2 regions of the Clostridium oceanicum genome follow, and region 1 is predicted to be linked to the other one. Evidence: a T-box and tRNA genes for the amino acid it is inferred to sense, from the RefSeq annotation. Region 1 holds a T-box; the other holds one or more tRNA genes.

What was found. The T-box of region 1 lies ahead of ABDZ71_RS15570 (glycine--tRNA ligase). A T-box ahead of a tRNA ligase gene usually reads a tRNA of that ligase, here a tRNA-Gly.
Region 2: it has a tRNA-Gly gene. The T-box ahead of ABDZ71_RS15570 (glycine--tRNA ligase) is inferred to sense a tRNA for this amino acid. The anticodon was not compared.

Annotation. Positions count from the first base shown of each region.
Region 1 covers NZ_BAAACG010000016.1:1,492-4,919, forward strand. Annotated here, with positions in the region: gene murD (UDP-N-acetylmuramoyl-L-alanine--D-glutamate ligase) at 1-287, opposite strand, end outside; gene ABDZ71_RS15570 (glycine--tRNA ligase) at 871-2,262, opposite strand; T-box leader at 2,333-2,494, opposite strand; gene lysS (lysine--tRNA ligase) at 2,531-3,428, opposite strand, start outside.
Region 2 covers NZ_BAAACG010000019.1:551,485-554,912, forward strand. Annotated here, with positions in the region: gene ytxC (putative sporulation protein YtxC) at 29-937, opposite strand; gene ABDZ71_RS19070 (DUF6873 family GME fold protein) at 1,091-1,801, shown strand; tRNA gene ABDZ71_RS19075 (tRNA-Cys) at 1,884-1,957, opposite strand; tRNA gene ABDZ71_RS19080 (tRNA-Gly) at 1,962-2,036, opposite strand; tRNA gene ABDZ71_RS19085 (tRNA-Phe) at 2,041-2,116, opposite strand; tRNA gene ABDZ71_RS19090 (tRNA-Asp) at 2,121-2,198, opposite strand; tRNA gene ABDZ71_RS19095 (tRNA-Val) at 2,206-2,281, opposite strand; gene hslO (Hsp33 family molecular chaperone HslO) at 2,341-3,222, opposite strand; gene ABDZ71_RS19105 (class I SAM-dependent DNA methyltransferase) at 3,259-3,428, opposite strand, start outside.

The DNA.
Region 1 (3,428 bases):
CTTAAAAGTTCTGGTATATCCATTCTCATAGATGGAGTTTTAAATATAACATCGTATCCTTTTAAGTTATCTAAATAATTTTCTCCTAAAACTAATTTAACACCTATGTTAGTTAATTCATTATAAGTTTCTCCTAAATCTTCTTTAGTTTTTTTATCAAAACCGCTAACCTTAGCTCCTAATTTAGCTAAAAAATGAATTAATGGCTTATTACTTACACCTATACCTACAACAGCTGTCTTTTTACCTTTTATATATTCTTTAAATTCACTAAAATCTCTATTCATTTATAAACCTCCATAGTAAAAAACATAATGTTTATCTATCAATTTTATAATACTTGAGTTTATTTATATATGGTTAAAATATTAAAATCATATATTAACTAATCCCTCTACATTATATCATTTTAAAAATATATATAAATATCTTAATAGAATAAAATATATTTGTATTTGATATATTTATTTTATAACATATTTTTTAACTACAAACTAAATTACATAGATTATTATACATTATTTTAAAATGTAATAATAATCAAATAATTAATTTTTTTCTGAAAAGTAACTTTAATACATATTAATCATTTTTTCTTAAAAAAAATATCATATATTGTTGAAAATTAAAATAAAAAGTGGTATAATTTTTTTCGTGCCGTAAGAATCTAATATAATTCCCCAAGTTTTATTTAAACATATAACATATCCCCATGATTAAACCCTATTTCATTCTCAGGTGATTTAAAAATATCACCTGATTTTTTTATATTAAAATTTAAAAACCCTATATAATAAACTTTTTAAAGGTTTATTATATAGGGTTTTACTATATTTACATTAAAGTACTATTTTTATATAGTGTTTTAAATTAGAAATCCACTTTTTCTTCTAAGAATTTATCTAATTCATCTATCTTAACTCTAACTTGATCCATTGTATCTCTATCTCTTATTGTTACTGATTCATCTTCTAAAGTATCAAAGTCTATAGTTATACAATAAGGTGTTCCAATTTCATCTTCTCTTCTATATCTTTTTCCTATACTTCCAGCTTCATCATAATCAATATTGAATTTTTTACTTAACTTTTTATATACATCTAAAGCTTTATCAGATAATTTCTTACTTAATGGTAATATAGCAGCTTTATATGGTGCTAATGCTGGATGGAAATGAAGTACTTTTCTTACGTCACCATTTTCTAATTCTTCTTCATCATATGCATCTGCTAAAAATGCTAAAACAACTCTATCTGCTCCTAATGAAGGTTCTATACAATAAGGGATATATCTTTCATTAGTAGTAGGGTCTAAATATCTTAAATCCTCTCCTGAATGCTCTAAATGTTGTTTTAAATCATAATCTGTTCTATCAGCTACTCCCCATAGTTCACCCCATCCAAATGGGAATAAGAATTCAATGTCAGAAGTACAACTACTATAATGAGATAACTCTTCTTTACTATGATCTCTAAATCTTATATTTTCTTTTGTCATATTTAAATTTAATAAGAAATTCCAGCAATAGTCTTTCCAGTATTTAAACCATTCTAAATCTGTACCTGGTTTGCAGAAAAATTCTACTTCCATTTGTTCAAATTCTCTTGTTCTAAAAGTAAAGTTACCTGGTGTTATTTCATTTCTAAAAGATTTTCCTATTTGAGCTATACCAAAAGGTATTTTCTTTCTAGCAGATCTTTGGACATTCTTAAAATTAACAAATATACCTTGAGCTGTTTCTGGTCTTAAATATATTTCTGATTTAGCATCATCTGTTACTCCTTGGAAAGTTTTAAACATAAGATTAAACTGTCTTATATCTGTAAAATTCTTTTCTCCACATTTAGGACAAACTATTCCATTATCATCTATATATTGTTTTAACTTTTCATTTGACCAGCCATCTGCACTTGCTTTTTCTACTCCTTGCTCTGTCATATGCTCTTCTACTAACTTATCCGCTCTAAATCTTGATTTACATTCTTTACAATCCATAAGAGGATCAGAAAAACCTCCTACATGGCCTGAAGCTACCCATACTTCTCTATTCATTAATATTCCTGCATCAATTCCTATGTTTTGTGGAATTTCTTGAACAAATTTTCTCCACCAAGCTTTTTTTACGTTATTTTTAAGTTCTACTCCTAAAGGACCATAATCCCATGAGTTTGCTAGTCCTCCATATATTTGTGAACCTGGGAATATAAATCCTCTATTTTTGCAAAGTGATCCTATCTTATCCATAGTTTTTTCAAAAGCCATAAAATTTCCTCCTCGTATTTTAAAAATTTATATAAATGTTTAAAAATATATAACAAAAGGGCTATGCCATTAAAGGGACGAAAATATTCGCGGTTCCACCCTTTTTGGCAATAGCCCTACTTTTACAAAATATTACTCAAAAGCGCCTTTCATAATAAGTAATTAGTTGTTTTCACCTACCACAACTTCTCTAAAAACACTTATTATTACTCCTCTTTATCATCGCATTCTTATATTTAATTATTATTATAATATTATACTCTTAAATTTATTTATTATTCTGAGGTTTCATAGTTGGGAATAATATAACGTCTCTTATAGAATAAGTATCTGTTAAGAACATTATAAGTCTATCTACACCTATTCCAAGTCCTCCTGTTGGTGGCATACCTATTTCTAATGAATTTATGAAATCGTCATCCATCATATAAGCTTCATCGTCACCTAGTTCTCTTTCTTTAAGTTGTTGAACAAATCTATCCCTTTGAACTATAGGATCATTTAATTCTGAGTAAGCATTACATACTTCTCTTCCAAATACAAATCCTTCAAATCTTTCAGTAAATTCTTCGTTTCCTCTTTTTTTCTTAGTTAATGGTGATATTTCAACAGGGTAATCACATATAAAAGTTGGCTCGATAAGTTTTTCTTCTGCATATTCTTCGAATAATGCATTTAATATATCACCTTTTGTGCAGTCTTTTAAGTCTTTCTTTAATTCTACACCTTTTTCTTTAGCTACTTCCCTAGCTTCTTCATGTGTTTTTATTTCATTGAAATCTACACCAGAATATTTTTTAACTGCATCTACCATAGTTACTCTGTTCCATGGTGGAGTAAAATCTATTTCTGTTCCTTGGTACTGAACTTTTGTAGTACCTAATACTTTTTCACAAATATAAGCTACCATGTTTTCTGTTATTTCCATCATGTCATTATAATCTGCATAGGCTTCATATAATTCTATAGAAGTAAATTCAGGATTATGTCTTACATCCATTCCTTCATTTCTGAAATTCTTACCTATTTCATATACTTTTTCAAATCCACCAACAATTAATCTTTTTAAATAAAGTTCTGGTGCTATTCTAAGATACATATCCATATTTAATGCATTGTGGTGAGTTATAAACGGTTTTGCAGCTGCACCACCTGCTATAGGTGAT
Region 2 (3,428 bases), on a different contig from region 1:
AATATTTTTTATAATTATTTAGTATATACTACAATTTACTTTTATTCAAATCTTTATTAACACTTTCTATTTCAATATTTTCACATATTTCAACTTTGTTTTCAAACACATTTTTTATGGTACCTATAAGTTCTTTATTATTGCAATTATCTATATTATGAATCCTAATTTTTTCAGGAACATTTGTAATAAGCCAACTTAAAAGCATATCATCTATACTTATACTTTCAATATATTTTACATCTTCTGTATCTAAGTAAATACTATAAGTTAAATCATTTCCTTCTTTATCTTTTAAAGTATACTTTCCTTCTTTATCTATCATTATATTTATCTCATCTATTTTGCTTTCTTCCATATCAACAAAATATTTTAATAGTTTTATAAATTCATTATATTCTTTTTCTACCATATATTTTTCTACAACTTTATCTATTATACTTTCTAAATCTCTACTTAGTTCTTTCATTCTAAATGTTATAAATCCATCTATATTTATTTCTTTTGTATCTCCAGCTATAATATTTCTTATTTTATATAACACATCATTTTTTTTATTAAAACAATAAATAGAACATCCTTCTAGTGCTCTTTCATCATCTCTAAGTACAATTAAACTTTTATCTCTAATCTTTGTTTTTTCTTGATTTTTCAAAAAGAAATAACTATCTGTTATAAATCTATCTATATATTTATCAAAAAAATCATCTAAAAGACATTTATATAAAAGCATAGCAATGCTTTTATTAAACTCTTCAAAAAAATGCTTTTCTAAATCATCTTTTTCAGAATAAAATTTAATGAAGTGAGTTTTATTTTCTATACTTTCAGATACTCCAACAACCATATCTTTACTTTTAAATTTTTCTCTTATATTATTTATTTCTTCAACTATAATCTGTTTATCATCATCATATATTAAAGTGAATAGTAACATATCTTCACTCCTTTCTTAAACTAGTATGTGTTTAAATATAATTCATATACTTTTAATTATTAAACAAATCTCGACATAAATTTTTATTATTGAAATTTATATATCTAGAATTTAATATATTAGTATAAGGCACATAAAAAGGAGATCTAACATATGAAATTTGCACTAGTAGATAGTAGAATATCTAATATAGAAAAAGAAAATCTAAAAAAATTTGGATTAGAAATAATTTGTTGTCCTACTTCTAATCTTTTATATGATGCAGTTTGTGGTCATCCGGATATGTTATTAAATATAATAGATAAAAACAGATTACTTTTACATAAAGATACAGATTCAAAATTTATAAATAAATTAAAAAAATTAAATTTTAAAGTTATCCTATCTAAAAATTCATTAAAAAATAAATATCCTAAAGATATAATTTTAAACGCTGTAAATACAAAAAAAATATTTATGCATAATTTAAAGTTTACAGATCCTACTTTACTAGATTTAGTAAAAAACAAAAACTTAATAAATATATCTCAAGGTTATTCAAAATGTTCTACGGCTATAGTTTCACCTAATGCAGTAATGACTAGCGATATAAAAATAGCTAAAATTTTAACTAAAAATAAATTTGATGTACTTCTATTACCTCCTGGTGATATTTTACTTCCAGGACTAGATTATGGGTTTATAGGCGGTTGTTGTGGACTTATAGATGAAAAAACTATTGCTTTTTATGGTAACTTAAAGTTTTATAAATACGGAAATGAAGTATTACAATTTTTAAATAAGCATAATGTTAAGCCTATATTTTTAAGAAATGATAAATTAATAGATAGAGGAAGTATTCTCTGTATTGAAAATAATCTATAATTTTCTAGAAAATAAATTTTAAAATTATAAATTTATAATTTTTCATATAAAAAAAGCATTCTAATTTTTAGAATGCTTTTTTTGGAGGCGCCACCCAGATTTGAACTGGGGATAAAGGCTTTGCAGGCCTCTGCCTTACCACTTGGCTATAGCGCCATATTGGAGCGGAAGACGAGATTCGAACTCGCGACGTTCACCTTGGCAAGGTGACGCTCTACCACTGAGCCACTCCCGCATTTTGGTGGCTTCAACTGGAATCGAACCAGTGACACGAGGATTTTCAGTCCTCTGCTCTACCGACTGAGCTATGAAGCCGTGTTGGCGACCCAGAAGGGGATCGAACCCTCGACCTCCGGCGTGACAGGCCGGCACTCTAACCAAACTGAGCCACTGGGCCATAAATGTGGTGGGCACAACAGGGCTCGAACCTGTGACCCCCTGCTTGTAAGGCAGATGCTCTCCCAGCTGAGCTATGCGCCCACACTTAACCAACGACAATAATATTATATTATATTTTGTAAATAATTTCAACAGTTTTTTTAAATTTGTTTTAATAGTTCTCCTATTTGTTGGTTGGTAAACTTATATTTTTTATCACAAAAATGACATTCTATCTCTTCATCTTTTCCTTCTTTATATATTTCATTTAATTGCTCTTTTCCTAAACTTATAAGGGCTTTCTCTACTCTTTCTTTAGAACAATTACATTCATATTTTGGTGTTAAAGTATCATCTAATATTTTTAAATCCATATCTTCAAATATGTATTCAATAATTTCTTCAATAGACATTCCTTTTAATATCATCTCAGTAATAGATGGTATCTCTTGTAATCTATAAGTTACTATATCTGCTAACATTTCATCTGATCCTGGAAGCATTTGTATTATAAATCCACCAGAACATTTTACAGATAAATCTTTATCTACTAAAACTCCTAACCCAACAGCTGAAGGTGTTTGTTCTGATACAGTATAATAATAAGCTATGTCATCTCCAATTTCTCCTGTATATATAGGAACTTGACCTACATAAGGTTCTTTTAGTCCCATATCTCTTATAACAGATAGATTACCTTGTTTACCTATTATTCCACCTACATCTAATTTACCTTTACTATTTGGCTCAAGATCTGCCTTAGGGTTTCCTATATAACCTTTTACACTAGCATTTGAATAAGATGTAACAACAACGTTTTTAGCTATTCCTCCCCCTGAAATTTGAAGAGTTAAAGTATCTTTTTCAGATTTTAAAGTTGAACCCATTAAAACTCCTGCGGTAACCATTCTTCCAAGAGCTGCTGATGCAGTAGGAGCACATTTATGTATTTTCACAGCTTCATTAACTGTTTCTGTAGTTATAGCTGCTATTATTCTAATTTGTCCTTCTTTTGCTAAAGCTTTTATTAATTTATCTTTCATATAAATACCACCTTAATTTCATATAATTATTTGTAACTACTTTGTCAGTACATATACTATTCTTTCAGTGTTTTCATCGATGTCTTTATCTATTTTATAATTATCAAATTCTTTTACTAATTTAAATCCTATGTTTTTTATTATTTCTTTTATTTCTTCATTTTTATAAGCTCTTTCTCTATGCTCTTCATCAAATCTTCTATATA